Regions from separate parts of the Rahnella sp. CFA14(1/10) genome, predicted to be linked through region 2. Evidence: predicted binding sites of a transcription regulator. Region 2 holds the regulator's gene; the other holds the start of a gene.

Region 1 (15,587 bases), on a different contig from region 2:
AACCATGGTGTAACCAATGGCAATCAGCGCATAAGTGCTGCCCAACGTGACACCGTTGAACATCTGCTGAATGAAATAGAGGAACTGCTCTGACATACCCTATCCTTATTAATCAAGGGTTTGATAACTTGTGCTGAGACTGCAACCCGGCGCCTCTTATAACAATAGACGCCGGGCAGAGTAATGCGCTGTTCTGAAACATAATGCCCAAAATCATTCGTGTTGCATCAAGGCGGCAACTGAATGAATCCCCGGGAGCTTACACAGGTAAGTGACCGGGGTGAATGAAGGCGGCCAACGCAGAGGCGGCGCGAAGGATGCCGGGCATTTATTTGATTGGGGTAGACGTGCCGTCTTTATGCCACTCGAAGATACCGAATTCGAATCCTTTCAGGTCACCTTTATCATCCCAGCTCAGCGGGCCCATCACGGTATCCACTGACGCTGATTTCAGATTTTTGGCGATAACAGCCGGTTCCATGCTGCCACTACGTTCCATACCGGTCGTCAGCGCCTGCAATGCGGCGTAAGTCGTCCAGACGAACGGACCGGTTGGATCCAGTTTCTTGGCTTTCAGCGCATCAACGATTGGCTGGTTGGCTGGAACCTGGTCATAGCGTTTTGGCAATGTCACCAGCATGCCTTCAGAGGCATCACCCGCAATGTTAGACAGTGAAGAGTTGCCTACGCCTTCCGGGCCCATAAATTTCGCTGCCAGACCGGCTTGTTTTGACTGACGCAGGATCTGACCCATTTCCGGGTAATAACCGCCGAAATAAACGAAATCGACGTTTTCTTTTTTCAGACGCGCCACCAGTGTGGAGAAATCTTTGTCGCCTGCGGTTACGCCTTCAAAAAGAACAACGTTACCGCCACCTTTTTTCAGCGCATCCTGTACGGAACGGGCCAGACCTTCGCCGTATTGCTGTTTATCATGCACAACAGCGATGCGTTTTGGTTTGATGGTATCGAGGATATATTTCGCTGCGGTCGGACCCTGATCGGAATCCAGACCGGTGGTGCGCATCACCATTTTATATCCACGGGTGGTCAGGTCAGCGTTGGTCGCCGCCGGAGTGATCATCAGCACGCCTTCATCTTCATAGATGTCCGAGGCAGGCTGAGTGGAAGAAGAACACAGGTGGCCGATAACATAACGGATACCGTCGTTAATCACTTTGTTGGCCACGGCAACAGCTTGTTTAGGGTCACAGGCATCGTCATATTCCACGCCGACCAGTTTATCGCCCTTCACTCCGCCTTTGGCGTTGATGTCAGCGATCGCCTGTTTTGCCCCCGTAAATTCCATGTCACCGTACTGGGCAACCGGACCTGACATAGCACCCACGATGGCAACTTTGATGTCTTTTGCGAACGCCGCCTGACTCATTGCTAATGCGATACACCCTGCCAGCCAGATCTTACCCTTTGTTACTTTCATCCGATTACCCCGTTCATGTGTGTGTTGTGGTTTGCTCTTTGTTGCCTGTTCAAAACATCATCACTTAGGAAATTTAGTATAAGTAATAACGAGTTACCGGCTTATTTCGTCTTATTTTCGAATAAGACTTTATAATTCATAACATTAAACAGGAATTTTCTTCTGCAAATCAAATGGCACAATCAGAAATATGAGGTGTAAACAGAATTTTATTTGGATGGAAAATCGGTTCCGTTTCAGACAATCAGTCGTTAACGCTGGCATTATTGATTAAAGCCAACATTTATCGCTTATACTCGGATCTCTAAAAAAGTTTTCACGCTGTTACTGTACAAAAAAAGTTACGCCCGATTTTTAGAAGGATCCGCTACACTGGCGTTCCCATTTTCTGACCTTCCGCATCATGAAATTAACTATCCAAAAACTGACGTCACTCAGCGCGCAGGACCTGATCGATCTGGCCAAAATCTGGCCGGCGCAAACTGAAAGTGACTGGCAAGCCAGCCTGCAAAATAACCGTGCGCTGTTCGCGGCCGTGTTTAATGAACGCATTCTGGGCGCAGTCAAAATCACGCTCAACGGCAATCAGGGTGAACTTCACGATCTGTTGGTACGGGACGTCACCCGCCGTCGTGGTGTCGGGTTGTATCTGATGGAGGACTTACAGGCGCAATTGCCACAGGTGAGGAGCTGGACGATGAAGGCTGATAATGACGCCGTTACCGCTGCCTTTATGCAGGCATGTGGTTTTGTGCGGGAAGAAGACGTCTGGAAAAAAACCTGAAGCACGGTGCGCTATCGCTGAATTTGAGGCATAAAAAAAGCGACCCGGAGGTCGCTTTTTTCGTTTTGCGCTACGTTGATCAGGCTTCGATCGCCATACGTAATTTCTTCATCGCGTTCTTTTCAAGCTGACGAACACGTTCTGCGGAAACACCGTATTTGTCGGCCAGTTCCTGCAGCGTCGATTTGTTATCGTCGTCTAACCAACGTGCACGGATGATATCCTGGCTGCGTTCGTCAAGACCTTCCATCGCATAGGAAAGTTTGTCGGTCGCGTCCTGATCCCAGTTATCTTCTTCGATGGTTTCTGCAAAGTCAGAACTCTTATCTTGCAGATAGAGCATCGGTGCCATCGCTGCGCCGTCACGTGGTTCATCATCCGGCGTCGGGTCAAACGTCATGTCCTGTGCGGCCATGCGTGATTCCATCTCCAGCACATCTTTACTGGTCACACCCAGTTCGCGGGCGACGTGCTCGACTTCGTCGTGACTGAACCAGCCCAGACGTTGTTTGTTTTTACGCAGGTTGAAGAAGAGCTTACGCTGCGCTTTAGTGGTTGCGACTTTCACGATGCGCCAGTTACGCAGCACATATTCGTGAATTTCCGCTTTGATCCAATGCACGGCAAAGGATACCAGACGCACACCGACTTCCGGATTAAAGCGACGTACCGCTTTCATCAGGCCAATGTTACCTTCCTGGATAAGGTCTGCCTGTGGCAAACCGTAGCCTGAATAGTTGCGGGCAATGTGAGCAACAAAGCGCAGGTGAGACAGGATCAGCTCTTTCGCTGCTTCCAGATCACCGTTGTAATGCAGCCGTTCAGCCAGCGCCCGCTCTTCCTCTGCGGTGAGCATAGGATAGGCATTGGCGGCCCGAACATAGGCTTCCAGGCTACCTTGGGGTACTAATGCTAAAGTGCGCATTTCTTTGGTCATTAAAGCCTCTCATGTATGACGTAATGCAGGTTTTATACCACGTTGCTGCGGGATGATACCGCGACATTGCTGGCCTTAAAGGCGACAACAAAGCAACGCCGAGCCCTTCATATTCGCTGCTCTACGACCACGAATTTTACATAAAGTTCACGGACAGATTCAACAGTCTAAAGACTGTAAGTGACAGACTGACTATTGGATAGTGAATTTGTGCCATTGCAGGGGAAGCAGGAAAATGATGTGGCTGACTGGCCTGAAACCGCTTCCCCCTGATACACAATGACTGAGCAGCAGGGGGACATTATAGCAAATTCTGACTACTGTGGTGTAAATCGCCGTAAATGTTGAACCGTCGCCAGCCAGGCGGCAATCCAGCCAATCATCGCGGAAACGATCAGCAGCAGCAAGCTTTCATCCCAGCCCAGACCGTGCAGGTCAAAGGTCGTGCCGAAGACTTGCGCAACCTGCGTCACCACGCTCTCAAGACGCAGTACCAGGACTTCCGAGAGGATCAGTGACAACAACGCGCCGGTGAAACCAAGCATCGCACCACCGTTGAGGAATGGTCGCAAAATGAAGCCATCGGTCGCACCGATAAGCTTCATGACGTTGATGGTGTCGCGCCGGCTGAAGATACTCAGTCGCACACTGTTACCAATGACGAGGAAGACCGCAATCACCATCAGGATGCCGATCATCGCCGCAATCTGTCCGACCAGACCGGTCAGCGCCGCGAGCCGGGCAAACCAGCTGTCATCCATACGCACTTCATCCACGCCATGCACAGCCGCCACGCGGTCGCGCAAGGTGTTGAGTGTTGCGGCGTCCTGGAAATTCATTTTAGGCGTGATGATAGCCACGGCCGGCAACGGGTTTTGCTCCAGCATATCCATAGCGCCGCCAAAGCCTGACCAGTTGCGGAATTCACCCATCGCTTCTTCGCGGGACAGATAGTTAACTTTATCCACCCCTGCTTCCGTTTTCAGGGTTTTCACCACGTTTTCTGCGGCATCATCATCCAGTGCTTTATCAAGATACACCGTCAGTTGTGGCGTCGGATACCACTGCTCTGCGGCCGTACTGACGTTCTTCCATACCAGATAACAGACACTCGGCAGCGTCAGGGAAATAGCGATCACCATCACCGTAAGCAGCGTTGCCAGCGGCTGACGCAACATGTCAGCCAGCGCATTCATCCACGCATAGCGCCACTGCTCGCGCCAGCCTCCCTGTAATGCTTTGCTTTTCGCAGCACGGGCGCTTTTTGCGGTTTTCGCCGGGTTCGGACTGTTTGCCATTAGTACACCCCTCCCGACATCCGCCCCTGACTCAGCGTCAGCGTGCGGTAATTACGACGGGCAATCAGACCCACATCATGCGTCGCCATCAACACGGTGACACCAACACGGTTAAATTCTTCGAATAAGCGCAAAATACCTTCTGATAGTTCACCGTCAAGGTTACCGGTCGGCTCATCCGCCAGCAGCACTGCAGGTTTGTTGACCACTGCGCGGGCAATACCCACACGCTGTTGTTCACCACCGGAAAGCTGGATCGGCAGGTTCTTCGCTTTATCCAGTAATCCGACTTTATCCAGTGCGGCCGACACGCGGCGACGAATATCTTCACTGCTGGCCCCGGAGATGATCAGCGGCATCGCCACATTGTCATAGACCGTACGGTCCATCAGCAAATGGTGATCCTGAAAAATCATGCCGATCTGGCGACGCAGAAACGGCACTTCACTGGATTTCAGGCGGCTGATGTCATGACCGCCAAACAAAATATGTCCGGCACTCGGTCGCTCAATACCGCAAATCAGCTTCAGCAGGGTACTTTTACCCGCGCCAGAGTGTCCGGTCAGAAATGCCATTTCCGCTTGCTGGATGTGAAAGTTGACGCCCTGAAGCGCCTGTCGTCCGCCCAGATAAGCTTTACTGACCTGTTCAAAGCGAATCATCCGTATTAATCCTCTCGGGCAAAAAGTGCCTCAATAAAATCGTCTGCCTTAAAAGGCCTTAAATCTTCGATACCTTCACCGACACCAATGTAGCGGATCGGAATGCTGAACTGATCAGCGATGGCAAAGATCACGCCGCCTTTTGCGGTGCCATCCAGTTTAGTCAGCGTTATTCCGGTCAGTCCGACGGCTTCGTTGAATAATTTGGCCTGACTGACCGCGTTCTGGCCGGTGCTGGCGTCGAGCGTCAGCATAACTTCATGCGGTGCATCTTCGTCGAGTTTCTTCATCACCCGGACGATTTTCTTCAGTTCTTCCATCAGGTGCGCTTTGTTTTGCAAACGGCCTGCGGTATCGGCGATCAGTACGTCGATATTGCGGGCTTTCGCCGCCTGAATGGCATCGAAAATGACGGAGGCGGAATCGGCACCGGTATGCTGCGCAATCACCGGGATCTTGTTACGCTGACCCCAGACTTGCAACTGCTCAACAGCCGCCGCACGGAAGGTATCGCCTGCCGCCAGCATCACAGATTTACCCTGTGCTTCAAACTGGCGCGCCATTTTACCGATGGTGGTGGTTTTACCGACACCGTTCACACCCACCATCAGAATGACATACGGGGTTTTGCCGCTGACATCCAGTGGCTCGTCAACTTTTGCCAGTATTTCGGACATTTCTTCCTTCAGCTTGCCGTACAGCGCATCGGCGTCTTTCAGTTGCTTACGCGAGGCATGTTCAGTCAGTGAAGTGATGATTTTACGGGTAGTTTCGACGCCAACGTCGGCAATCAGCAGCTGTTCTTCCAGCTCCTCAAACAGATCGTCATCGATTTTCTTACCACGGAACAGGCTGACAAAACCGGAGCCCAGATTCTGCTTCGTTTTGACCAGGCTGCGTTTAAGACGGGCGAAGAAACCTTCTTTAGTCGGGCGTTCCTGTTCAGTTTCACCGGCAGGCAGGACGACGATAGGATCCAGCGCCACAGGCAGCGGTTCGTCTACCGCCGCGTTATCGTCAACAGAATCAAGGGTATCCTGACGCTGGTCTTCCGCAATCTCTTCTGCCGATTCAACAAACTCATCTTCAATGACTTTTTCTTCAACAACCTCAGGCTGCGCGGCAACCTGTTCGGTGATGTGAACAATTTCTTGTGCCAGTTCAGCCGAGGCCTGTTCGCGAACCGGTTCCGGTTCAGCTTCCGGCTCTGTCAGCGGCTCAGGCTCAATTTCAGGTTCCGGTTCGATTTCCGGCGCGGGTCCGACTTCCGGTTCTGGTTCAACAACTGGCTCACGTTCAACCGGAACACCCGGTTCTTCAGCAACGGCTGACTCTTCATGCTCAGGCACGGACGCCGGTTGTTCTTCGACAACGGACTGTGCGTCGCGTGTTTCTTCCTTCTGCTGCTCTTCTTCCTGACGGCCACGACCGAACCAGGAGAAGAAACCGCGTTTTTTATCTTTTGCCATTTTACAACGTCACTCCTCGCCGTTAATGACTGGCGAACGGATTATTAATAGGGTTATGGTCAGGCAGTCTATCACTTTCCCCTGCAGGCAACACGCCCGCGTATTGAATTCCGCTGGTTTTTCAATCGACAATGTTAAACATTTGCCCATTGCCCGCACACCGGTAGAATAGCCCTCCAAACGATAAGTAACGAAGCCTGACGGCTTTGGATGACACAAGCGAACTATGGCAAAAAAACCCAACACGCCCGCCGCAGGCCAGATCCGAATTATTGGCGGACAATGGCGCGGACGCAAACTTCCGGTTCCCCACAGCCCGGGGTTGCGACCGACCACCGATCGCGTACGTGAAACGCTGTTCAACTGGCTGGCGCCGGTTTTGCAGGGTGCGCATTGTCTGGACTGCTTTGCAGGCAGTGGCGCACTCGGTCTGGAGGCCTTGTCCCGCTATGCGGCCAGCGCAACACTGCTGGAGTTTGAACGCCCGGTTGCACAACAGTTAGAGAAAAACCTGGCGCTGCTAAACGCCGGTGATGCGAAAGTATTTAACGTCAATACATTGAACTGGCTGGCAAAAGCCGGAAATGCTTTTGACGTGGTTTTCCTCGATCCGCCTTTCCGCAAAGGCATTCTGCAAGACACCCTGAACCTGCTGGAGCACAACCAGTGGCTGGCTGACGAAGCCTGGATTTATGTCGAAACAGAAGCCGAACATGACACTCTGGATGTGCCTGCCAGTTGGCGGTTACACCGTGAGAAAGTCGCCGGACAAGTTGCTTATCGCCTCTACCATCGCGATGTGACGCCTGAAACCGGCTCACCAGAACAGGAGCAGTAAGATGTTGATCAATATTGGTCGGTTGTTGATGTTATGTATTTGGGTGTTTCTGGCGTTTAACCTGATCCACCCGTTCCCGAAGCCGATCAAATACTTTCTGGACGTGGCGATTGTGTTCATGTTCTTCATGCATGGTTTGCAGGTAATGCTGCTTAAAGCCACGCAGGGCAAGGAAAAAGACACCATCGGCCCGTGGCTGCAAACCCGCATCTTCCTGTTCGGCGTCTTCGAACTGATGGCGTGGCAGAAAAAACAGCCGCCGCTGCCAGCTAAAAAGTAATCCCCGCTTTTACGGCGCGCCCTGCGCCGTAAATTCCTCTCATCCTGAACCCACATGCATCAGACCTGCCGTTACGGGGATTTCTGATTGTCGCCGCCATGCTCTCTCTCCTACACTGAAAGCAAGTCCGGGAAAACAGGATGTGTTTTTCTGAAGGCAGACCCTGACATCGGTTTTTATGTTCTGTGCTGAAATATAAAAGGATAAACAATGAGTTGGCCATTCCTCGCTGTATTTTTCTCCGGCTGGTTATTCGTTGATGCCAGCTATCGCGGCCCGCGCTGGCAGCGCTGGGTCTTTAAACCCGTCACCCTGTTATTGCTCCTTTTACTTGCCTGGCAGGCACCGACACTCAACGTTTACAGCTATCTGATCCTGCTGGGTCTGGCGGCGACGCTGGTGGCTGACGGCCTGTTACTGTTGCCTGAAGAACGCTTTATGTATGCCATCGGTGCGTTCTTCCTGTCGCATCTGCTGTATACGCTGAGTTTTGCCAGCCAGATGACCATCACTTTCTTCTGGCCGCTACCGCTGACGTTGCTGATCCTCGGTGCAATACTTCTTGCCGTGATCTGGACGCGGCTGGCTGAACTGCGATGGCCAGTGACCACTTACATCGCCATGACCCTGCTGATGGTCTGGCTGGCGGGCGAACAGTATTTCGCACGCAGCACCGACATGGCGTTTTCGTTATTCTGCGGCGCGGCGCTGTTACTACTGGGAAATATTCTCTGGCTGGTCAGCCGTTACCGCTTTACCTTCCGCGCAGCTGACGCGCTGGTTGCCGCCTGTTATTTTGGCGGGCACTTCCTGATCGTCCGGTCGCTATACCTGTAAAATATCCCGCCGCGGAACCGTTCTGGTTCCGCTGATAAAATACTTGTTGACCTTAGAGCTGACTCCAGGGTTTACACTGGGAGTCATTCCACTCGGTTCCGAACCGGAGGCTTTATGATCCCACTGCAAAAAAACAACGGCTGTAGCTGCGGATGTCAGGGCAAACGTGCGCCTGCACTGCGTATCAACAAAATCGGCGCTATTGCACAGCCGGGCACCCATCCGGCAGGTTGCTGTAGCGAAAAAGCCACGCTGGCGGTTTCTGCCTGCGCCACGACAGACAGTTGCTGTGCGCCAAAAACAGGTGAGCACTCACACACATCAGACGGCAGCGGCACTGAAGGCTCGCCGGGTGAAGATGACCCCGGAGCACCGCTTTCCGGCAGTCAGCAATACAGCTGGAAGGTGGAAGGCATGGATTGCCCGGCCTGTGCCCGGAAAATTGAAAAAGCGGTTTCCGGCATTCATGGCATCAACCGCGCCAAAGTCTTGTTCGCCACCGAAAAGCTGGTGATTGATGCCGGTTTTGATATCACCCAAAACGTGCAGAATGCCGTCACCGCCGCAGGTTTTACCCTGCAATCGCTCGACAAGCCACACAGTAAACCTGCCGCTGAACCTTCCCGTTTCCAGGAAGCGCTGCCTCTGATCGCGCTGTCGGCGCTAATGTTGCTGAGCTGGATTCTCGACCATATCAATCCGCAGGCTGGCAAAATCGCGTTTATCGCCACGACGCTGGTCGGGCTATGGCCGGTACTGCGACAGGCGATTCGCCAGACCCGGGCCGGTTCGCCATTCGCCATCGAAACGCTGATGAGTATCGCCGCGCTCGGTGCACTGTTTATCGGGGCTACGGCCGAGGCGGCCATGGTTCTGCTGCTATTTATGGTGGGTGAACGCCTGGAGGCTTTTGCATCCGGCCGTGCACGCAGCGGGGTAAAAGCGCTGATGGCGCTGATCCCGGATACCGCCATCCGTATTGTGAATGGTCAATCGGAAACCGTGCCAGTCAGCCGTTTGCGTCCCGGCGATATCATTGAAATCGCGGCAGGTGCACGCCTGCCTGCCGACGCCGTTTTACAAAGCGCCGCCAGTTTCGACGAAAGCGCGCTGACCGGTGAATCAGTGCCTGTAGATCATCTGCCCGGTGAAAAAGTACCGGCGGGCAGCCTGTGTGTTGACCGGCTGGCACGCCTCGAAGTGGCTTCCGCACCGGGCAGCAGCGCCATCGACCGCATCCTGCAACTGATTGAAGAAGCCGATGAACGCCGGGCGCCAATCGAGCGTTTCCTTGATACCTTCAGCCGCTATTACACACCGGTCATTATGCTGATGTCGTTGCTGGTGATTATCGTTCCCCCGCTGGCAATGGGGCTGTCGTGGGAGACCTGGATTTACCGCGGGCTGACACTGCTGCTGATTGGCTGCCCGTGTGCGCTGGTGATTTCAACACCTGCCGCCATTACGTCCGGACTGGCAGCGGCCACGCGTCAGGGCGCATTAATTAAAGGGGGTGCAGCGCTTGAGCAACTGGCGCTGATTCAAACCGTTGCGCTGGATAAAACCGGTACGCTGACTGAAGGCAAACCTGAAATCACGAAGATTTTACCGCTGAACGGCGCCAGCGAAGGCGAGGTATTAAGTCTGGCATCTGCGGTGGAAGAAGGTTCGCATCACCCGCTGGCGCAGGCGATTCTGGCCCGTGCAAAAACCAGTAATCCGCTACCGCTCACGGCGCAGGATCGCCGGGCCCTGGCCGGTGCCGGCGTCGAGGGTGTGGTCGCAGGCCGTAAAATTCAGGTGCTGGCCCCGAAAAGTGTCACGCCAAACGGCCTGACGCCGGAAACCTTTGTGCAAATTGCTGACTGGGAATCCACAGGAAAAACCGTCGTCGTGGTATTACAGGAAGGGAATGCGATCGGGCTGATCGCCATGCAGGATCGTCTGCGTGATGACGCGGCCGACGCATTGCAGAAACTCAAAGCACTGGGCGTGTCCGCCGTCATGCTGACCGGCGATAATCCGCGCGCGGCAAAAACCATCGCGGACCGTCTGGGCATTGATTTTCGTGCGGGTCTGCTGCCTGCGGATAAAGTTTCGGCGGTCACTGCGCTGAACGCACAGAAACCGGTCGCCATGGTCGGTGACGGGATTAACGATGCGCCTGCCATGAAAGCGGCGACAATCGGTATTGCGATGGGAAGTGGGACGGATGTCGCGCTGGAAACGGCGGATGCCGCGCTGACGCACAACCGCCTGAGCGGACTGGCGCAGATGATCAGTCTTTCACGCGCCACGCGGGCGAATATCCGCCAGAACATTACGATAGCGCTGGGGCTGAAAGCGATTTTCCTGGTGACTACGCTGATGGGTCTGACCGGATTGTGGCTGGCAGTGCTGGCGGACTCCGGTGCAACAGCGCTGGTGACCGCCAATGCGCTGCGGCTGTTGCGCAATAAATCGAAATAAACCACACGGGCTGAGCCATCAGCCCTGTTTTTCCCTCAACCCTTTGCACAGTAAATAACGATACGGCTGATTGTCGGTATCAGATGCTAATAAGGTGTGTTCCATAAAACGGCAGAAACCGGGTATATCGCGGGTCGTTGCCGGATCATCGGCGATAATCAGCAGTGTTTCGCCATCTTTCATGGTGCGTACCACTTTGCGAACCATCATCACAGGTTCCGGACAGCGCAAACCCAGCGCATCAAGCTGATGGTCGGGATTGATAAAGGGATCGGTCATTTCGTTTCTCTACACTTCTTTGGGCGCAGCAAAGCCTCATAGTTTAACCCGCTGGATTTCACACGCAACAGACAGAGCTCATTGCGCTAAAATTAACCGCCGGTCCTGTTGCGCAAACGGTGCGCAAACAGTTACTATGCGCGCCGCAAACAGCTAACGCCCCTGCGGTTTCAAGAATGCAGGGTATTTGGGTTCCCTCACCCCAATCAACTAAAAAGGTCACATATATGTACTCCTTTACTGCTCAGCAGCGGTTCTCCGCGCTGATATGGCTTTCGCTATTCCACATTGCCATCATCACCTCAAGTAACTATCTGGTTCAGCTGCCCGTTTCCATCTTTGGTTTTCATACCACCTGGGGCGCGTTCACTTTTCCGTTTATTTTTCTGGCCACCGATCTGACTGTCCGCATCTTTGGTGCACCGCTGGCACGACGGATTATTCTGTCCGTGATGGTGCCCGCACTAGCCATTTCCTATGTCATCTCAGCGTTATTCTTTGAAGCGCAATGGCAGGGCATGGGAGCGCTCAACAGCCTGAATATCATGGTTGCCCGTATCGCCACCGCCAGTTTTATGGCGTATGTGCTGGGGCAAATTCTCGATGTTCACGTGTTTAACCGCCTGCGCCAGAACCGCCGCTGGTGGATAGCGCCGGTCGCCTCAATGTTCCTCGGCAATATCAGCGACACGCTGTCCTTCTTCTTCATCGCCTTCTACAAAAGCAGCGATGCCTTTATGGCTCAGCACTGGGTAGAAATCGCGATGGTGGATTACACGTTCAAAGTCCTGATCTGTCTGGTGTTCTTCCTGCCGATGTACGGCATGCTGCTCAACATGCTGCTTAAACGTTTGTCAGCAAAGGGAAACACTCCGCATTCTGCCGTCAGCGTGCATTAAACCCGGTCGCCGGTAAGACACAAATCGCGCCATAATCTGACTTGCATTTGTGGCCTGAATAGGTTGCCATAAAGGCTGTTAAGTCAACATGTAAGCCTGGTGAACAGGCCACTTAAGGAAGCCCGATGCGTAATATCGCGAAAATGATGGGAATGGCAGTACTGATCGCCGGTCTGGCTGCGTGTGACGGTAAGTCGACCGATGCACCGGCCACAGATAAAGGTGCACCGGCGGCCGCAGCGACGGCGGCGACCACACCAGTCAGCCTGCTGGATGGCAAAGTCACCTTCTCCCTGCCGCAGGGGATGAGCGATCAGAGTGGTAAGCTGGGCACTCAGGCCAATAATATGCACGTGTATGCAGACAGTACCGGCCAGAAAGCAGTGATCGTCATTTTGGGAGATAACACCCCCGAATCACTGGACGTTCTGGCGGGTCGTTTACAGGATCAGCAAAAAGCGCGTGATACCAATCTGCAGGTCGTCACTAATAAATCTATTCAGGTGAACGGCCAGACGTTGCAGCAATACGACAGCGTGATCACTTCTGCCGGTCAGAAAGCCTATTCGTCTATCGTTTTGGGCAAGGTCGACAGCCATTTGCTGACCCTGCAAATTACCCTGCCTGCGGATAATCAGCAGCAGGCACAAACCGATGCAGAAGCCATTATCAGTACCCTGAAAATTCAATAAATTCAGGGGTGATGGAAATATCAGGCGGGGCTCAGGCTCCGCCTTTTTTGCTTTGTGCTGTTACCCAATCTCACAACCCCGCCCGACTGCAATAAAAATGTAACATTTCCGTCATAAATCACAGTCCGTTTGTGCGCGAATAACTAACATGATGTTCGTTATAGAACACATTGGCCCAGCCATTTCCCCATGGCTCATGATGAGTCGGACCTGATTTATGCCATCGGAGGCATGTATGCTCAGTATCTTTAAACCCGCGCCCCACAAAGTTCCTGTTGATGAGACTCACGTCGATCCGCTGTACCGCCGCCTCCGCTGGCAAATATTTATGGGGATTTTCTTCGGTTATGCGGCCTACTATCTGGTGCGCAAAAACTTCGCACTGGCGATGCCTTATCTGATTGATCAGGGCTTCTCACGGGGTGACCTTGGTTTTGCGTTGTCCGGGATTTCCATCGCCTACGGCATCTCAAAATTCATCATGGGTTCGGTGTCGGATCGTTCGAATCCGCGCGTCTTTCTGCCTGCTGGCCTGATCCTGGCCGCCGCAGTGATGTTATTCATGGGCTTCGTGCCGTGGGCAACGTCAAGCATCGCCATCATGTTTGTCTTGCTGTTTCTGTGCGGATGGTTCCAGGGAATGGGCTGGCCACCGTGCGGACGTACTATGGTGCACTGGTGGTCACAGAAAGAACGCGGTGGCGTGGTATCGGTATGGAACTGCGCACATAACGTCGGCGGCGGCATTCCTCCGCTGCTGTTTCTGCTGGGTATGGCGTGGTTTAACGACTGGCATGCGGCGCTGTATATGCCTGCTTTCGGCGCCATCTTGCTGGCGGTATTTGCCTTCATGACCATGCGCGATACGCCGCAGTCCTGCGGTCTGCCGCCGATTGAAGAATACAAAAACGATTACCCGCCGGACTATGTAAAAGAATCTGCTGAGCAGGAACTGACGGCGAAGCAGATTTTCATGCAATACGTTTTGCCGAATAAATTGCTGTGGTACATCGCGCTGGCCAATGTCTTTGTCTATTTGCTGCGTTACGGCATTCTGGACTGGTCGCCGACGTATCTGAAGGAAGTGAAGCACTTCGCGCTAGATAAATCTTCCTGGACATATTTCCTTTATGAATACGCAGGCATTCCCGGCACCCTGTTGTGCGGCTGGATGTCGGACAAAGTCTTCAAAAGTAATCGAGGCGCAACCGGCGTGTTCTTTATGGTGCTGGTCACCCTCGCTACCGTGGTGTACTGGCTCAATCCGGTCGGCAATCCGGGCATTGATATGGCCTGTATGATCACCATCGGCTTCCTGATTTACGGGCCGGTAATGCTGATTGGTTTACATGCGCTGGAACTGGCACCGAAGAAAGCGGCCGGCACCGCCGCAGGTTTTACCGGACTGTTTGGATATCTTGGCGGCTCGGTCGCGGCCAGCGCCATTGTGGGTTATACCGTGGATTACTTTGGCTGGGACGGCGGTTTTATCGTGATGATTGCCGGTTGTGTGCTGGCCGTTATTTTGCTGCTACTGACCATGCTCAGTGAAAACAAACATAAGGCGCAGCTGGCAAAAAGTGCCTGACGTTGGGTTTATCTTCGTCGAAAGGCACCGAAAGGTGCCTTTTTTACGCGCCATCCGGGAGAATCCGCTTGCCCGTTACATCAAACAATAAAATGCTGGCGGCATTAAACCCGAACCTGAGTGGCGTATTTTTAGCAAAGGAGAGCTGTTTCGATGACTTCATTTTCAGGATATGTTCGCCAAAGCGCGCATAGACCAGCGTTATTGCCTCGCCGCGATGCTGCTCGACCTGAATAATCCGTTCAACATCCTCGCCAAGTCTTCAGTACCGCTGTTACAGCCGGAAGCGATTTATGAAAAAGAGGGATTTTTTGGCAACGTGGTGTTCACCTGCGGCGCCTTGCTGGAACAGGAGATGCTGAAAATTTATTATGGGGCAGCCGATGAGTGCATTGCGCTGGCAACAATGCCGCTGAATGCTTTGTGGGGGCATCTCGGCCTGCCAACGTGAGTGTGGCAGAAATTCACGGCAACGGCGGATAAAAACAGCCTCGACACCGGCACGTTAGGCTTCAGCGACATCGGTAATAAAGCGGCAGATGCAGATCCCAAAGCAGAGTGGAAACCCTGCTTTGGTTTACCGCAGATTAACGCTCTTCGGACAAATACATCTTACGCAGGTAATGCGGCACGGCGTCATCAGCATTGGAACCGATGATCTCAGCATCCGGCATCGCCGCCTTCAGGCGCGGCAATGATCCGCTCATCAGACACCCTTTACCGGCCATGGTCAGCATTTCCAGGTCATTCAGTCCGTCACCAAAAGCGATGCAATCTTTCAGGGAATAGCCCATCAGTTTGGAGACATATTCCAGCGCATGGCCTTTTGATACGCCGCCTGCCATCACTTCCAGACACACCGGCAGTGAGAAACTGACGTTCACACGGTCGCCCCATCGCGCATTGATAGCTTCTTCCAGCGGCAGCAGTTTTTCGTGATCTTCACAGGTGAAATACACTTTGCAGATGCCATCGGTTTCCAGCAAACCCGGTTCATACAGTTTGTATTTAAAAACGGATTCACGGAAGAAATCATCCTGATCGGCACGGTCACGGTTCATGTACCAGTCGTCATTGCGGTAAACGTTGGTCAGAATATCCGGATTATTGTGCA
Region 2 (15,587 bases):
TACCGCACTGCGCAACTGATCTTCATTACCAAAGACGTTCAGTTTGTCATTAATGCGAAACACCACCTCATGCCGGCCGTTGCTTAACGTTTGCACCTCACGTTCGAGCATACCGAGCATCACCGGAATATCGACTTTCTCATGCAAATCAATATTCGCTGAAGCTTCGATTTTCGACAGCGTCAGCAACTGCTTCACCAGCCCGTCCATTCGCCGCGTCTGTTCCTGCATGGTATCCAGTGCTTTGGTGCGGAAAGGTTCTTCCAGTTTGGCGTCTTCCATCATTTCCAGATATCCCTGCAATACGGTCAGCGGGGTTCTCAGCTCATGACTGACGTTAGCAAAGAAGTTACGCCGTGCACCTTCAAGCTGACGCATCTGTGTGACATCGCGTGCCACCATCAGCAGTTGCCCTTCTGAATAAGGCATAACGCGAAACTCGACGTAATGCTCATTATTGAGTTGCAGATTCAGCGCCCGGCTGAAATCGCGGGTCTGGATCCACAACCGGAATTCCGGATAACGCAGCAGGTTGAAGATATGTTGCCCGTTATCTTCCGGCCAGCGGAAACCGAGCAGATCCTGCGCCAGCCCGTTACACCAGAAAATATTGCCTTCTTCCGTAGTCAGCACCACGGCATCGGGCAGCGATTCAGCACCGCTGCGAAAACGTTTGATCAACTGACCTAATTCGCGACGCCGGCGCCGGTTGCGCATCTGCATCTGGTTAAGCCCGTAGAACAGCGGCTCCCAGCTCCAGCGGCCGTTCGGCGGCGTAATACTGCGGTCAAGCCACAGCCAGTGAGAGAGTTTAAGCTGGTTGTAATAATTCCAGCCCAGTGCCGCAACCAGCGACACAAACAGGAGCCAGCCGAAATGACCGACGAAAATACCGAGAATTAACGCTGGCAGACAAAAGAGAAAAAATTCGCCGGCCAATCGTTTCCATGACAAACGTTCTAGCACACAGATTCTCCGCTGTGAGGACTCAATAACGCGTTGAAAAACGGTATCCGGTACCACGAACAGTCTGGATCATTCTGTCATGTCCGCTGGTTTCCAACGCCTTACGCAAACGACGAATATGCACGTCTACGGTGCGATCTTCCACATAAACGTTAGTGCCCCAGACGTTATTGAGCAACTGTTCCCGGCTATAAACACGTTCAGAATGCGTCATAAAGAAGTGTAATAACTTAAATTCTGTCGGCCCCATATCAAGCGCCTGTTCGTTGGCCATCACCCGGTGAGACGAGGGATCCAGGCTTAAACCCTGCATGTCGATCACTTCTTCCACCGCCATTGGCGAGATGCGACGCATCACCGCTTTAATGCGGGCAACCAGCTCTTTCGGGGAAAACGGTTTGGTGATGTAATCATCGGCACCGACTTCGAGGCCACGCACCCGATCTTCTTCTTCACCGCGTGCGGTCAACATCATCACCGGAATTTCGCGGGTCAGCGCCTCACGTTTAAGATGCTTAATAAACTGAATACCGGAACCGCCAGGTAACATCCAGTCGAGCAGGATAAGTTCAGGGTAAGGTTCAACAAGCTGCCCAATCGCTGAATCAAAATCCTCAGCTTCTACGGCCTGATAGCCATTTTGTTCCAGTACAAAACACACCATTTCACGGATTGGAGCTTCGTCTTCAACCACCAATATACGTCTAGCCATCGTAGGTCCTGCCAATAGGTTAGCGATCTTTTATTTGATTGCGGGCGCCATTATGCGTCAGTTTTGTGACAGATTTATGAACGAAAAGAATGGTTCATTACAGTCAAATATGACAGATAATTAGCGGCCATCTTGCTGAAATTGGACTGATTTATCGGGGACATCTCCCCCCGCCGACGTTTATACTTTGCCCCATTGTCGTCATCCAGGGTTCATACAGGAGTCTCATGCGCCTGATCCACACGTCAGACTGGCATCTTGGCCAGTACTTTTTCACCAAAAGCCGTGCAGCCGAACATCAGGCATTTCTGCGCTGGCTGACCGGTCAGGTGCAGCAACATCAGGTCGACGCCGTGATTGTCGCGGGTGATATTTTCGATACCGGATCACCGCCCAGTTATGCCCGCGAATTGTATAACCGCTTCGTGGTGGAATTACAACAAACCGGCTGTCAGCTGGTGGTACTGGCTGGCAACCACGATTCCGTCGCAACACTTAATGAATCACGCGAGCTACTTTCCTGCCTGAATACGCGGGTGATTGCCACTGTCGGCGAAAATCTGTCTGAACAGATTTTGGTGCTCAGTCAGCGTGACGGAAAACCGGGCGCGGTACTGTGTGCCATCCCGTTTTTACGCCCGCGTGATCTGCTGGCCAGTCAGGCCGGTCAGTCCGGCAGCGACAAACAACTGGCATTGCAGGAAGCCATCGCCGCACATTATGACGCGCTCTGGCAGGCCGCGCAGGCCAGGCGTGATGAACTTGGCATACCGCTGCCCGTTATTGCAACCGGCCATCTGACCACCGTTGGCGTCAGTACTTCTGATTCCGTGCGTGACATCTATATAGGCACACTTGACGCCTTCCCCGCGCAGGCGTTCCCGCCGGTTGATTATGTGGCGCTTGGCCATATTCACCGCGCACAGTGCGTCGCAAAAACTCACCACATCCGTTACAGCGGTTCGCCAATTGCCCTGAGCTTTGACGAACTGAGCAAAGCCAAAAGTGTGTATCTGCTCGATTTCGACGGGGCAACGCTCAGTGCCATCGACACGCTGGAAATTCCTGTTTTCCAGCCCATGCAGATACTCAAAGGCTCGCTGGCGGAAATTGAAAAGCAACTGGCGCAGTTCGAAGGCGGCGATGCACAAAAACCCGTCTGGCTTGATATCGAAGTCGCCACGCAGGATTATCTCAGCGATATTCAGCGGCGTATTCAGGCGCTGACTGCGGATTTGCCGGTGGAAGTTGTCCTGTTGCGCCGCAGCAAAGAACAGCGCATCAGCAGCATTGAGCAGCAGGAAAAAGAGACCCTCAGTGAACTGAGCGTCAGCGACGTCTTTGAACGGCGGCTGGCGCTGGAGCCGGACCCTGATGCCCCCCGTCAGGCGCGGATGCGCACTCTTTTTGCTCAGGTTGTTGAGCAGGTCACGCACGGTCAGAATGCAGAGGACAGCGCACAATGAAAATTCTCAGCCTGCGTTTAAAAAACCTGAACTCGCTGGAAGGCGAATGGAAAATTGATTTCACTGCCGAGCCGTTCGCCAGCAACGGATTATTCGCGATCACCGGCCCGACCGGTGCAGGGAAAACCACCCTGCTTGATGCCATTTGTCTGGCGCTTTATCATCAGACGCCACGTCTGAACATCACACCAAGCCAGAACGAACTGATGACCCGCCACACCGCCGAATCGCTGGCTGAGGTGGAGTTTGAAGTTAAAGGCGTAGCTTACCGCGCATTCTGGAGCCAGCGTCGTGCTAAAAATTCGCCGGATGGCAACTTGCAGGCACCGAAAGTCGAGCTGGCGTTACTGGCCGGCGGCAAAATTCTGGCCGATAAAGTGCGCGACAAACTCGACGCCATCGCCACACTGACCGGGCTGGATTTCGGCCGTTTCACCAAATCCATGATGCTGTCTCAGGGGCAGTTCGCCGCGTTTCTGAATGCTGATGCCAACGACCGCGCCGAATTGCTGGAAGAACTGACCGGCACCGAAATTTACGGACGGCTGTCTCAGCGCGTCTTTGAGCAACATAAAGAAGCGCGCATCGTACTCGACGGTCTGCATCAGCGCATGTCCGGCATCGAACTGCTCAGCGAAGAACAACGCCAGACGCTGGAGGCACAGCATGCTGAACTGAACGCACAGGAAAACAGCCTCAGCCAACAGGCGCAGCAACGCCTGCGGGATCTGAACTGGCTGCAACAATGGCAACAGGTGCAGCAAAAACTTCAGCAATCTCAGTTGCAGCTGGCTGCCGCTGAGCAGGAAAATCTGGCCGCCGCGCCGCAGTTACAACAGCTGGCACGCAGTGAACCGGCGGAAAAACTGCGTCCGTTACTCAATGACCGTCAGCGTTGTCAGGAAGAGTCACAACGCCTTCAGCAGCATCTGACGCAACTGATACAGCAACAGGAACAGCAGATCGCGCAGATGGCGCCGCTGAACCAGGCAGCAGAACAGGCGCAAACTGCACGTCAGAAGCAGGCCGAAGAACAGCGCCGGATGCAAACGCTGATCGAAGAAAAAATCCTGCCGCTGGACGGTGAAATCGCTCAGTGGCACAAATCACTGGCAGAAACACAGCGGGCGGTCAGTGAATCGCAGAAACAGGCCGCTGACCAGAACACAACACTGCGGCAAATAACGGCAGAACGACAAAAACTGGATGAAGAAAACCGCCAGCATCAAACCCGGCAGACCGCACTGACCGAAGCCCTTAACGCCGCACAGCAGCGTCAGGCAGCTCTGGAAAAACAGCATCCGCTGGCAGCCTTACAGAAACGGCAAACAGAACTGATGCAACTCCGGCCGGTGCGACAACAGCTTTTTTCGCTCGCGCAACTTTTCCCGCAGCTTAACCAGCGCGTGCAGCAACAAAACCAAGATTTTGCGCAGTATCAGGTACAACTGGCTGAGGAAGAGCAGCGCCTGGATAAGATCCGCCTGCAATGTCAGACACAACTTGAACATCTCAACGACGTAAAAACGCTGCATAAACAGGAAATGCTGATCGTCAGCCTCGAAGCTGAACGCGCGAATTTGCAAAGCGGTAAAGCCTGCCCGTTGTGCGGCTCGACCTCGCATCCGGCGGTTGAACACTATCAGGAGATCAAACCTTCTGAAACCGCACAGCGCGTCGAGAAAATGCAGCTTGAATTCGATGCGGTAAAAGCCAGCGGTATCGAACTGGCGGCGAAGATCAAAAGCCTGAAAGAACAGCAAAGACGTCTGCAGATCCTGATGGAGCAGGATCAGCAGCAACTGAATGCGCAGACGGCAAACTGGCAACAGCTCAGCATGCCGCTGAATCTGACGTTTACCCTGCATGACACCACTGACATCTCGCAATGGCTGACCGCCCGCGACGAAGAAGAGCAGCAGTCTCAGGCGCTGACCGGCCAGCACGAACAGCTGGCACGGGCACTTCAACAGGCGAAAGATGCCCTGACTGACGCCCTGAATCTCCAACAGAAAGTACAACAGCAAAGTGCATTGCTGACCGAACGCATTACGCGGCTGGTAGAAATAGAGGCGAAATCTCAGCAAGACCTTGTCCGGTTGCAAAAACAACAGGCCGAAGGTGAAAAAGCGCTTTCTGAGCTTCATGCCCGGCGCCTCGAACTGTTCGGCGAGCGCCAGGTGGCTCAGGTTCGCGAACACTTACATCAGCAACAGCAGGCGGCAGAAAAAGCGTTCAGTGATGCCCAGACCGCGCTGCATAAGGCGCAGGAACAACGCGACCAGCTTGCCGGTCAGCTGGCCAGTGCGCAAAAGCAACAATTACAGACCAGCGCACAACTGACGCAAACGGAACAGGTGTGGCAACAGGCGCTGAGCACCAGCGGGTTTGCCGATGAAGCCGCGGTGAAAGAAGCGCTGCTTGACGACGTGCTGCGCCAACAGCTGCAGCAACGCAAAGAACATCTGCAACAACAACTTGCACAGGCTCAGGCATTACTGACTGACGCCAGAGATATGCTGGAAAAGCATCGTCTTGTCCGCCCTGCTCATCTGAGTGAATCTGACGGTGATCTTAATGCCCTGACCGTGCAGCAGACGGAACTGGCTCAACAACTGAAAGCGTTACAACAACGTCTGGGCGAAGTGAAGAACCAACTGGAAAGCGACAAGCAGCGCCACAGCGGACAACAGGCGCTGATTGCTCAGATAGCGCAGGCACAGCTGACCTGTGATGACTGGGGTTATCTCAATCAGATGATTGGGTCCAGTGACGGGGCGAAATTCCGTAAATTCGCGCAGGGACTGACCCTCGATCATCTGGTTTATCTGGCGAACCGCCAGCTGGAAAAACTGCACGGGCGCTATCTGTTACAGCGCAAAACCAGCGATGCGCTGGAGTTGCAGGTGGTCGATACCTGGCAGGCCGATGCGCTACGTGACACCCGCACATTGTCCGGCGGCGAAAGCTTCCTGGTCAGCCTGGCGCTGGCGCTGGCATTGTCTGATCTGGTCAGCGACAAAACCCGCATCGACTCTCTGTTCCTTGATGAAGGTTTCGGCACGCTTGACGCCGACACGCTGGATACGGCACTGGATGCCCTCGACAGCCTTAACGCCTCGGGTAAAACCATCGGCGTGATCAGCCATGTCGAAGCAATGAAAGATCGCATTCCGGTACAAATCAAAGTCACCAAAGTGAATGGTCTGGGTATCAGCCGTTTAAGCAGTGAATTTAAAGTCTGACCGCGATCTTTTGCGGGGCATGTCGCTAAAAATATTGCTAGCGATATGCCCTGCCGTGGATCCTGATTGTGAGCAGGCGCCCAAAAATCGCACCAGCGCAGTGCGTATCCCTTTGTCAACCTGCTGAATTTAGGCCGCTTCCCGCCCGTTAACAAACTGGCATGCCCTGTGCTTAACGTTATGTATACAAGTTGCAGTACAAGTTGCAATGTATCCATAACCGCTAAGGGAACCGCCCATGAAAAACATCAAACCAGAATGCCGTCCGGTCGATAAAAAACGCCGCCAGCTGATGCAATGGCTTGCCATTACCGGTGGCGTTTCAACCCTGGGTGGCATGATCCCGACGTCGGTTTTTGCAGCCGGCGACGATGAAATCCGTATTGGCTACTGGCCGATTGTCGGCGGTTTACCCTTGTACGTGGCACTTGAACAGGGCTTTTTTAAAGAGGTCGGGCTGAATGTGAAAGGGGTGAAATTCGCCAGCGCACAACAAATTGTTGAAGGGATGATCACCGGCAGGATCCACGGCTGCGCGAATGGTACCGCAACCGGCGCGCTGGGACTGGGGGCCATTACCTCACCGGGTCTGTTTAAAATTATCTGTTCTAATCCGTCAAACCACACGCTGGTGTTAGATGAGTTTCTGGTACCACTGAACAGCCCGGCCAAGGCTATCAGTGATCTGAAAGGCAAGAAAATTGCCTGCGGCCCGGGGATCCAGAACGTCACTATGGCGAAAATTATTCTGGAGAAAAATGGCTTCACTAACCCGTCGGTGATCGAACTGCCGGTGGGGCAACACGCACCTGCCCTGGCCGCCGGGCAAATTGACGGTGTATACACGCTCGAACCGACCGGCACCGTGGGGCGGATGAAAAATCTTTCCCGCACCCTGGAAACCGGCGTGATTTCTAAATATGTGCTCGGCAACGCCGACGCACCGTGGTTTGGCGGTGCCGCAGCACTCAACGCCAGCTTTATTGCCAGCAAGCCTGAAGAAACCAAAAAGTTTATTGCCGCTTATCAGAAAGCGGTGGAATTCATTGCGGCTCACCCTGACAAAGCGCGCGAAAATGTCGCCGGTTACACCAGCATTGAACCGGCGCTGGTGAAGGAAGTGCCGCTGCCGGGCTTTGTGATGTATTCCGGTTTAAAAGGCGACAACCTGCAATGGTTCCAGAAGTTTTATGACGTCTTTACAGAAAGGAAAATCTTCAGCAAGCCGGTGGATGTCGCTTCACTGATTTATCAGGGATGAGGGGAAACAGAATGACTTCACGCTGGTCTTCAAGATTACTGCCGCTGATCGGCCCGGTACTGCTGTTTTTATTCTGGCAACTGGCCGTCAGTGCGAAATGGCTCAATCCGGTGCTTCTGCCCTCACCCGTCGAGACACTTGGCTATATGTTCCGGTCATTTTCCGATGCGTCCATGCGCACCGATATCGGCGCCACACTCTACCGGACGCTGGTTTCCTTTGCCTTTGCCGCGGTCATTGGTGTGCCGCTGGGGGTCATGCTGGGCAGCAATGAAAAAGTTTACCGCAGCCTGGAGTTTCTGATCGACTTCTTCCGTTCAACGCCATCCTCAGCGCTTATCCCGCTGTTTATGTTGATTTTCGGCATTACGGATGCCAACAAAATCGCCATCGCCGCCTTTGCTGCCGTGCTGGTCATCCTGTTCAACAGTGCATACGGCGTGATGAATGCCAAAAAAACCCGCCTGATGGCCGCCAAAGTGATGGGTATTTCCCGCTGGCATATTTTCAAAGACATCATGCTGATGGAAAGCCTGGCACAAACCTTTGTCGGACTGCGCACCGGCGTGTCGATTGCGCTGGTGATCGTGATTGTCGCCGAAATGTTTATCGGTTCAGAAACCGGCCTCGGTCATCGGATCATTGATGCCCAGCAGGTTTTCAATATCAAAGATATGTACGCCTCGATCCTGATCACTGGTGCGCTGGGCTATCTGCTGAATCTGGCTTTTTTACTGATCGAGAAAAAAACTGTGCACTGGAGTAGCAAAGCATGACGCAACCTCTCTCGCTGAACCCTGACTACCAAGGCCCGAAGCTGCCTCAATACGCCACGCGCCCCGACACGCATGTGACAATCCGCGGGCTGAGCAAAGCCTTTGCCGGGCAACCGCTTTACACCGATCTCAATCTGGATCTGCCGCGCAGCAAAATTGTGTCGATCTTCGGCCCGAATGGCTGTGGAAAATCGACCTTAATGAATATGATCGCCGGGCTGATCCCGGTCGATAAGGGCGATATTTTATTTGACGGCAAAACGCTGGCACAAACCACCATCGGCTACGTATTTCAGAACTACCGCGATGCGCTGTTTCCGTGGATGAGCGCGCGCGCCAACATCGCCTATCCACTGGTCCGCCATGGCATGAGCAAAGCCGATGTGAATGCACGGGTTGAGGAGCTGACGCAGATGTTTGATATCCGCTTTGACCTGAAACGCTATCCGTATGAGCTTTCCGGCGGCCAGCAGCAAACGGTATGTATCATGCGGGCGCTGGCGACGCGTCCGGAAGTGATGTTCCTCGACGAACCTTTCTCGGCGCTGGACTTCGAGATGACGCTGTTTATCCGCGATAAATTGCAGGAAGTGCAACTGGCGACTGGCGTCACGATGCTGATTGTGTCACATGATCTGGAAGATGCGGTGTTCCTGGCGGATGAGATTTTACTGCTGACGCGGCGACCGACGCAGATTGCGGAAATCGTACCGTTCGACCTGCCGCGCCCGCGTGGATCGGAAATCATGAGCCATCCGGAATTTATCCGCGTCAAGGCACATACTCTGGAAGTCTTTAAGCGCGAAATGGCGCTCTGAAGGGCAACGGCGGTAAGTCACAGGGGCGCGATTTTTTTTCCTGTGACTTACTCATGATTATTTCTGGTGCTTACAACGCAAAGCGCGATTGCGGCCATAGCCAGGCCGCGCCGCGCACACCGCTCGAATCACCATGAACGGCTTTGAGGATCGGCGTTTCACATTCTCCGCCAAACACCCATTGTTTAATCAACAGCGGCACCGTCTGATACAAACGATCCACATTACTCATGCCTCCCCCGAAGACAATCACGTCCGGATCGAGGATATTTACTACGTTCGCCAGCGCCTTAGCCAGACGGCGTTCATAGCGTCCGAGCGCCAGTTCTGCGGTTTCATCCCCCTGTTCCACCCGCGCAATGATCTCAGCGCCTTTCAGCCGCTGACCGGACAAACGGAAGTAGTCTTCTGCAAAACCGGTGCCGGAAACAAAGGTTTCGACGCAGCCTGATTTCCCGCAATAGCACGGTACCTCACGGGCAAACTGAATTTCCTCTTCATCCTGCCACGGCAGCGGGTTATGTCCCCATTCCCCGGCATTGCCATTACCGCCCGCATGCGCCGCGCCGTGAAGCGCCACACCGGAACCACAGCCGGTGCCGATAATCACCGCAAATACGGTCTGACGGCCCGCCCCTGCGCCGTCAGTGGCTTCTGACACCGCCAGGCAATTCGCATCATTGGCAATATGCACTTCGCGTTTTAACAGCAGGGCCAGATCCTCATCCAGCTGTTGTCCGTTCAGCCAGACCGAATTGGAATTTTTCACCTTACCGGTAAAAGGCGACAGAGTGCCGGGTATCCCCAGCCCTACGCTGCCGCGCTGGCCTGTGGCTTTTTCAGCGTCCAGCACCAGTCCTTCGATCGCTTTGAGCGTGCGTTCGTAGTCATTTCTCGGGGTATCGACCCGTTTACGGAACAGCTCTTTACCTTCATCAGATAACGCAATGACTTCTATTTTTGTGCCGCCTAAATCAATGCCAATTCGCACGTGGTGTTCTCCTTTTACACTTTGCCAGGGTCAGTTTTTTTGAGTTTATTCAGTTTAGAAGCCAGACGCGACTGTCACCAGAATAAGCTGTTATGCAATGTTACAGGGTGCGGCGATTTCTTAACGACGACTGACGCTCAATTGGTTATCATGCCGCCCTGCATTCATTTATTCAGCGTACTACGAGTGCGCTGCGACAGGGATAACGCCATGTTATGGTTTAAGAATTTATTAGTTTACCGTTTGAGCCGTGAAGTTTCGTTATCTGCTGATGAAATGGAAAAACAGCTCAGCGCTTTCACCTTTACTCCGTGCGGTAGCCAGGACATGGCGAAAACCGGCTGGGTCTCACCGATGGGTTCTCACGGTGGCGATGCGCTGACGCATGTCAACGGCGGTCAGATCCTGATCTGCGCCCGTAAAGAAGAGAAAATCCTGCCTTCTCCGGTGATCAAACAGGAACTCCAGGCCAAGATTGAACAGCTCGAAGGTGAACAACACCGTAAGCTGAAGAAGACTGAAAAAGATTCTCTGAAAGATGAAGTACTGCACAGTCTGATGCCGCGCGCCTTCAGCCGTTTCAGCCAGACATTCATGTGGATCGACACCGTTAACGGCCTGATCATGGTTGATGCCGCCAGTGCCAAGAAAGCGGAAGACATGCTGGCGCTGCTGCGTAAAAGCCTCGGTTCGCTGCCGGTGGTACCGCTGACCATGGAGAGTCCGATCGAACTGACGCTGACCGAATGGGTGCGTTCAGGGGATACCCCGGCCGGTTTCGCATTGCAGGATGAAGCCGAACTCAAAGCGATTCTGGAAGACGGCGGTGTGATCCGCTGTAAGAAGCAGGCGCTGGTCAGCGACGAAATTGCCACACATATCGAGAATGGCAAACTGGTGACCAAACTGGCCGTTGACTGGCAGGAACGCATTGCGCTGATGCTGGCGGACGACGGCAGTATTAAACGCCTGAAATTCAGCGATGTCATTCGTGATCAAAACGAAGATATTGACCGCGAAGATTTCGCCGGCCGTTTCGATGCCGATTTCGTGCTGATGACCGGTGAACTGGCAGCGCTGATCCAGAACCTGATCGAAGCGTTAGGCGGCGAAGCTCAGCGATAATTTTCTCAGTCTGCAAAAATCAGTCCGCAAAAATAAGAAAAGGCGCTCATTGGCGCCTTTCTTGTTTCGACTGTGTCTGAATAACTATTTCGTTAAATACTTACAGAGATACGATGTGGTTTCGCCGACCTGTAAGTTGAATTCACTTTTACCCGGAATGTAGAAGGTTTCGCCTGGCTTAAAGACCTGCCAGTCCGGAGAACCTGGGATCAGCACTTTCAGAGAGCCGCTGATTACGGTCATTTCTTCCGGCTTTGCGGTGCCGAAAGTATATTCACCGACGGCCATCACGCCAACACTGGCTGAACCCGTACTTTCGCTGTCAAAACCAATCGACTTCACTTTCCCGTCAAAATACTCATTATTTTTCAACATAGATTGGCCCTTTGCGATAAATTTCAGAGCCTTCATATTAGGGGCAGAAAGCCTCTTCTGTCACTGATTATTACGGCTTTATCCGCACGAAACGACACCGCACGCAAAGCGGTAGCGCTGATTTGATTTTACCGTCGCACAGTGCCATTGTGGGTAGCTGTTTGCCCGTCAGTCATCCCCTCAAACCACCAGTTCCGCAGCCAGTTTTGCCATCAGTACATTCGATAACAACACCGGAATATTCAGATGCTTTTTCAGCACATCAACGTGATGGCGATTAAAGCCGATGCAATCGAGCACCACGACTTCCGCTCCCTGTTCAGCCAGGCACATCGCGGCTTCCTTCAGTTCCTGGTCGTCAGAAAGATACGGACTGGCAACCGCAAAACAGGGGGATTTGGCTAATTTGCGCCATTTGTCCGCCTGTTCAACCACCTGTGATTCAACCGGCACAACAATGCCCGTACGGTGCTGCCCGACCATTGAACCGATCAGAGGGGGAATAATGCGGTCAGGCTCCAGCAGCAGCGCATTGTTAGCCTGCAGATGATGAAACTGGCCGGTACAAAGCAGCAGAATGGTCATGCAACCCAGGGCTTCCATGACGTCGATCTTTTCCTGTAATCCGCGCTCGACACGGTGTGCCGCCATCGTGACCTGCGAACCATCCAGCAGGCGGGTGACCAGTACCGCCTCACCCTCAACAGCGGCATAACGCTGTTCTATTTGCTCCGTGCTTAACCCGTCGAGTAAACCCACATGGGTGACTGACCCGGCCGGCAGATGTGCCATCAACAGCGGCATAATGTCGCTACGTGGCGCCTGTCCGATTGTTAACGTCGCAAAAGGTGTCATCATCGTATTACTTCCGGTTTTGCAGGTGACGCAAGCTTCCGTACAGCGACAACAAGAGTTGATATTCATCGGCATCAAAGAACTGACAGGTGCCGCGGCCGAACTCTTTCGCAACTTCAACGGCAAACTTTGCCGCCAGCGCGATATCCACTTCATGACTTGCCCCGGTGCCACAACCCGGTACAACCGATTCCGCCGTAATAGCCACACCGACCACCGGCACGGTGGTCGCCGTTGACGGTTGCAGAATGCTGTTCAGATGGTGCACACCGTTGCCGTAAGGCGTAATGTCCTGCGTGGTAATCGGGAAAGTGACCGCCGGTTTGCCGCTGGTCATTTCCATGATGCGCAGCAAATCTTCGGAAACACGCAGGATGTACCCCTCTTTCACCGTCGGCGAAATCGCGTATCCCTTGTGACTGATAATGCGGTTGCCTTTGGTGGTGTCGATGGACAGGATGGCGTCAACGCCGTCAACCACTTCATTATCATTCATGGTCACGTCATCAATCGGCGAATCCATGAAATCGACCGGATCATGCGGGCGGGTCGGTGCGTTCGGGCAAATATGGGTGGTAACAATCACATCGCCTTCGAGTACGTCCCCCTTGCGCTGCATGTCAGCAAGCTTGAGCGCGCTGGTGACAGCGGCAATCGCACCATCACCATCAGAAACCAGACCGATACGCGTCGGGCGTGCACCAATCCCGCCCAGGCGGCCGATAATCCCCAGCGTTGGCGCTGTACCGCCACGGCTTTTTCCCTGGCTGCCTGGTATGGTGATACGCACAAAATCAGTGCCACCTTTCGGGCCGTCAGCGCGGTGTGTGCTGGCGGTGATCTCAGGATAGCGGGCAAATAAGTCCACAATGTCCTGACCACTGACATGCGCACTGTCAATCAGTTCGAATACCGTTAGTGTCTGCTGCAAACTCATCACAAAGCCCTCTTAAAACATCGCGACCGGCGTATATCACGCAGTAGCCAAACGGTCGCGGGCGCTGTTCGTCGGGGAACAGTCAGGTGTTTAATACTGGCTGAACATCAGCCCTGGTGTTGGTGCGGTACTCACTACTTTTTGGCACTGAAAATCGAGGTGAAGAAGCTGTAGAGTGCGTCACCGGCAATAAAACCCGCCGCCAGCACTTCCATGGGCGTACGCCCTTTTTCACCCCAGATGCGGATAATGATAATGCGCAATACGATGCCGCAGACCACGGCCCATCCGGCCATGACGCTGTTGATCAACAAACCGGTCGCCAGCAGCACGCCAAGCTGACGTTTCGGGCCGCCAATCAGCTGAATCAATGCGCCCGGAATTGCCCAGATCAGCAGACTGTGCGCAATGCCCGGCTGGGCTCCGGCCTGAATAGTTTTGGCATAAACCCGCGCAACCGGCGGCACTAAATCCTGGGCGAAATAACCGTAATGAGCGTACCACACCACCGGAATGGCGATGATAAATGCCAGCAGTGCGGCGAATAACTGGATCCGGCGGCCATAAAGTTCAGCCTGCAAATCTTTGCCATAACCGCGCAAAATGAATCCGGCTTTCAGGTCAAAGCCCATATCCGCAAATGCCGGACCCGTTGCGGCGGTAAAACCGGTCAGCACGCACAACGCCAGCGGCGGGAAGCCAATCAGAATGCCGATAATTAAGGTAATCAGCGCCACAGCAAAGGCAGGGAACCAGCCGGAGTGCATCGCGGCAATACCTACGATCAGCTCATGGAAGAAGGCGGCAAACGCAGCGTAAATCACGAACGCAATCAGCATGCCGACCGACATTTCACTGTACAACCCGCCCGCCAGCGCCAGCAGTGCGGCGATGGCGATATAACCGAATGCGCCCAGGCCGAGCGCTTTACACACCTCTTTCGCCGGTTGAGTAAACGTGGCTTTGGCATCAGCGTTTTTAGCACGCACAACCTGAATCACCTGCAGCAGAGACACCAGCCCCGCGCCGACCATCATACCGTGCGGAATATACAAGGCGTTGAGATCCAGTCCGGCAACCGGCTGCGCATACGCGCGGATCAGCAGGCCGATACCAAACATGCTGAGCGCCCAGATGTTGCCGATAAATGCCGTACCAAAAGCCGCCATCGGGATTTTCAGCATCGCGCCGCCCAGCCCGACAATTACGCCTGCAACCAGCAGCCAGGCCTGACGTCCGCCGTTATCACCGGCTTTGATCGCTTCAGCTGCGGCAACACCGGGTGGCCAGGCATTGCTGGCCGGGAACACTTTGGTGTCAAACAGCCGATAAAGCAGGTAGGCATCAAGTAACATCGCTGCAGCCACACCGGTAAACATCGGCATGATCAGTTGCGGCTGCCCCATGACATAAGGGATAGCGATCGGCATCAGCAAACTGTTTGCCGCACCAAAGGTTGCGGAGGAGATCACGGTTTGCGCCAGGTTCTGTGTGTGAACAGAACGGTAACGGTGAAAAGCCTGCATCGGAATGCGCGCCAGTAACATGGCAAACAGTGCGCCGATAATCGACGTATTTGGCGTAACACCCAACGTGGTAATCAGTTGAACACCGATGATTGCGCCTAAAACAGACAACAGAATCATTACGATGAGCGTGCCAATATCCTTTAGCGGATTCTCCTTATTATTCTTTGCAGATTGATCTGACATAAGGCCCCTGGTGTTGAGCAAGTATTTCACATAGCAAATAATCCGGGTCCGTTACAAGTCATTATCCTGGCGGCTCTGTTGCCGTTTTAGATAAATGCCAATACTCATCACCCAATTTTTCGGCGATTTGCCGGGTTACAGCAATCAGCCCTTCTTTTATTCCTTCCGGAATGTCTTTCCCCTGTGCAGGTGAAGGGAAAGACAAACATAATCCAACGGTCTCATTACGGTGCTTATTAAAAATACTGGTGGCTAAGGTACTTATTCCCAGCAACGTTTCGTTGTTGGCAAATGACACACCGTTCAGCCGGACTTCCGCCAACCGGGATAACAGAACTTCCCTGCTGG

Evidence for each region. Region 2 encodes PhoB, which activates phosphate uptake and scavenging genes when phosphate is short. Its sites were predicted from a motif close to CTGTCATAAAACTGNCNNAT; they were not measured.
Region 1: a site for PhoB is predicted at 12,972-12,991, ahead of glpT (glycerol-3-phosphate transporter). Genes of this name have one in related genera too.

What each region holds. Positions count from the first base shown of each region.
Region 1 is NZ_SEWS01000013.1:64,294-79,880, reverse strand. Features, by position in the region: gene livH (high-affinity branched-chain amino acid ABC transporter permease LivH) at 1-96, opposite strand, end outside; gene EVX52_RS22425 (branched-chain amino acid ABC transporter substrate-binding protein) at 329-1,441, opposite strand; gene panM (aspartate 1-decarboxylase autocleavage activator PanM) at 1,845-2,225, shown strand; gene rpoH (RNA polymerase sigma factor RpoH) at 2,305-3,162, opposite strand; gene ftsX (permease-like cell division protein FtsX) at 3,480-4,460, opposite strand; gene ftsE (cell division ATP-binding protein FtsE) at 4,460-5,122, opposite strand; gene ftsY (signal recognition particle-docking protein FtsY) at 5,128-6,591, opposite strand; gene rsmD (16S rRNA (guanine(966)-N(2))-methyltransferase) at 6,818-7,429, shown strand; gene EVX52_RS22390 (DUF1145 family protein) at 7,431-7,709, shown strand; gene EVX52_RS22385 (lysoplasmalogenase) at 7,920-8,546, shown strand; gene EVX52_RS22380 (zinc/cadmium/mercury/lead-transporting ATPase) at 8,661-11,015, shown strand; gene tusA (sulfurtransferase TusA) at 11,034-11,294, opposite strand; gene EVX52_RS22370 (7-cyano-7-deazaguanine/7-aminomethyl-7-deazaguanine transporter) at 11,522-12,193, shown strand; gene EVX52_RS22365 (DcrB family lipoprotein) at 12,319-12,885, shown strand; gene glpT (glycerol-3-phosphate transporter) at 13,121-14,473, shown strand; partial or broken gene EVX52_RS22350 (glycosidase) at 14,670-14,924, shown strand; gene yigL (sugar/pyridoxal phosphate phosphatase YigL) at 15,061-15,587, opposite strand, start outside.
Region 2 is NZ_SEWS01000012.1:97,053-112,639, forward strand. Features, by position in the region: gene phoR (phosphate regulon sensor histidine kinase PhoR) at 1-966, opposite strand, end outside; gene phoB (phosphate response regulator transcription factor PhoB) at 989-1,678, opposite strand; gene sbcD (exonuclease subunit SbcD) at 1,906-3,144, shown strand; gene sbcC (exonuclease subunit SbcC) at 3,141-6,389, shown strand; gene EVX52_RS21745 (ABC transporter substrate-binding protein) at 6,628-7,650, shown strand; gene EVX52_RS21750 (ABC transporter permease) at 7,662-8,426, shown strand; gene EVX52_RS21755 (ABC transporter ATP-binding protein) at 8,423-9,244, shown strand; gene mak (fructokinase) at 9,315-10,235, opposite strand; gene rdgC (recombination-associated protein RdgC) at 10,446-11,360, shown strand; gene ppnP (pyrimidine/purine nucleoside phosphorylase) at 11,445-11,735, opposite strand; gene EVX52_RS21775 (AroM family protein) at 11,916-12,593, opposite strand; gene EVX52_RS21780 (DUF1177 domain-containing protein) at 12,598-13,527, opposite strand; gene EVX52_RS21785 (OPT/YSL family transporter) at 13,662-15,239, opposite strand; gene EVX52_RS21790 (IclR family transcriptional regulator) at 15,301-15,587, opposite strand, start outside.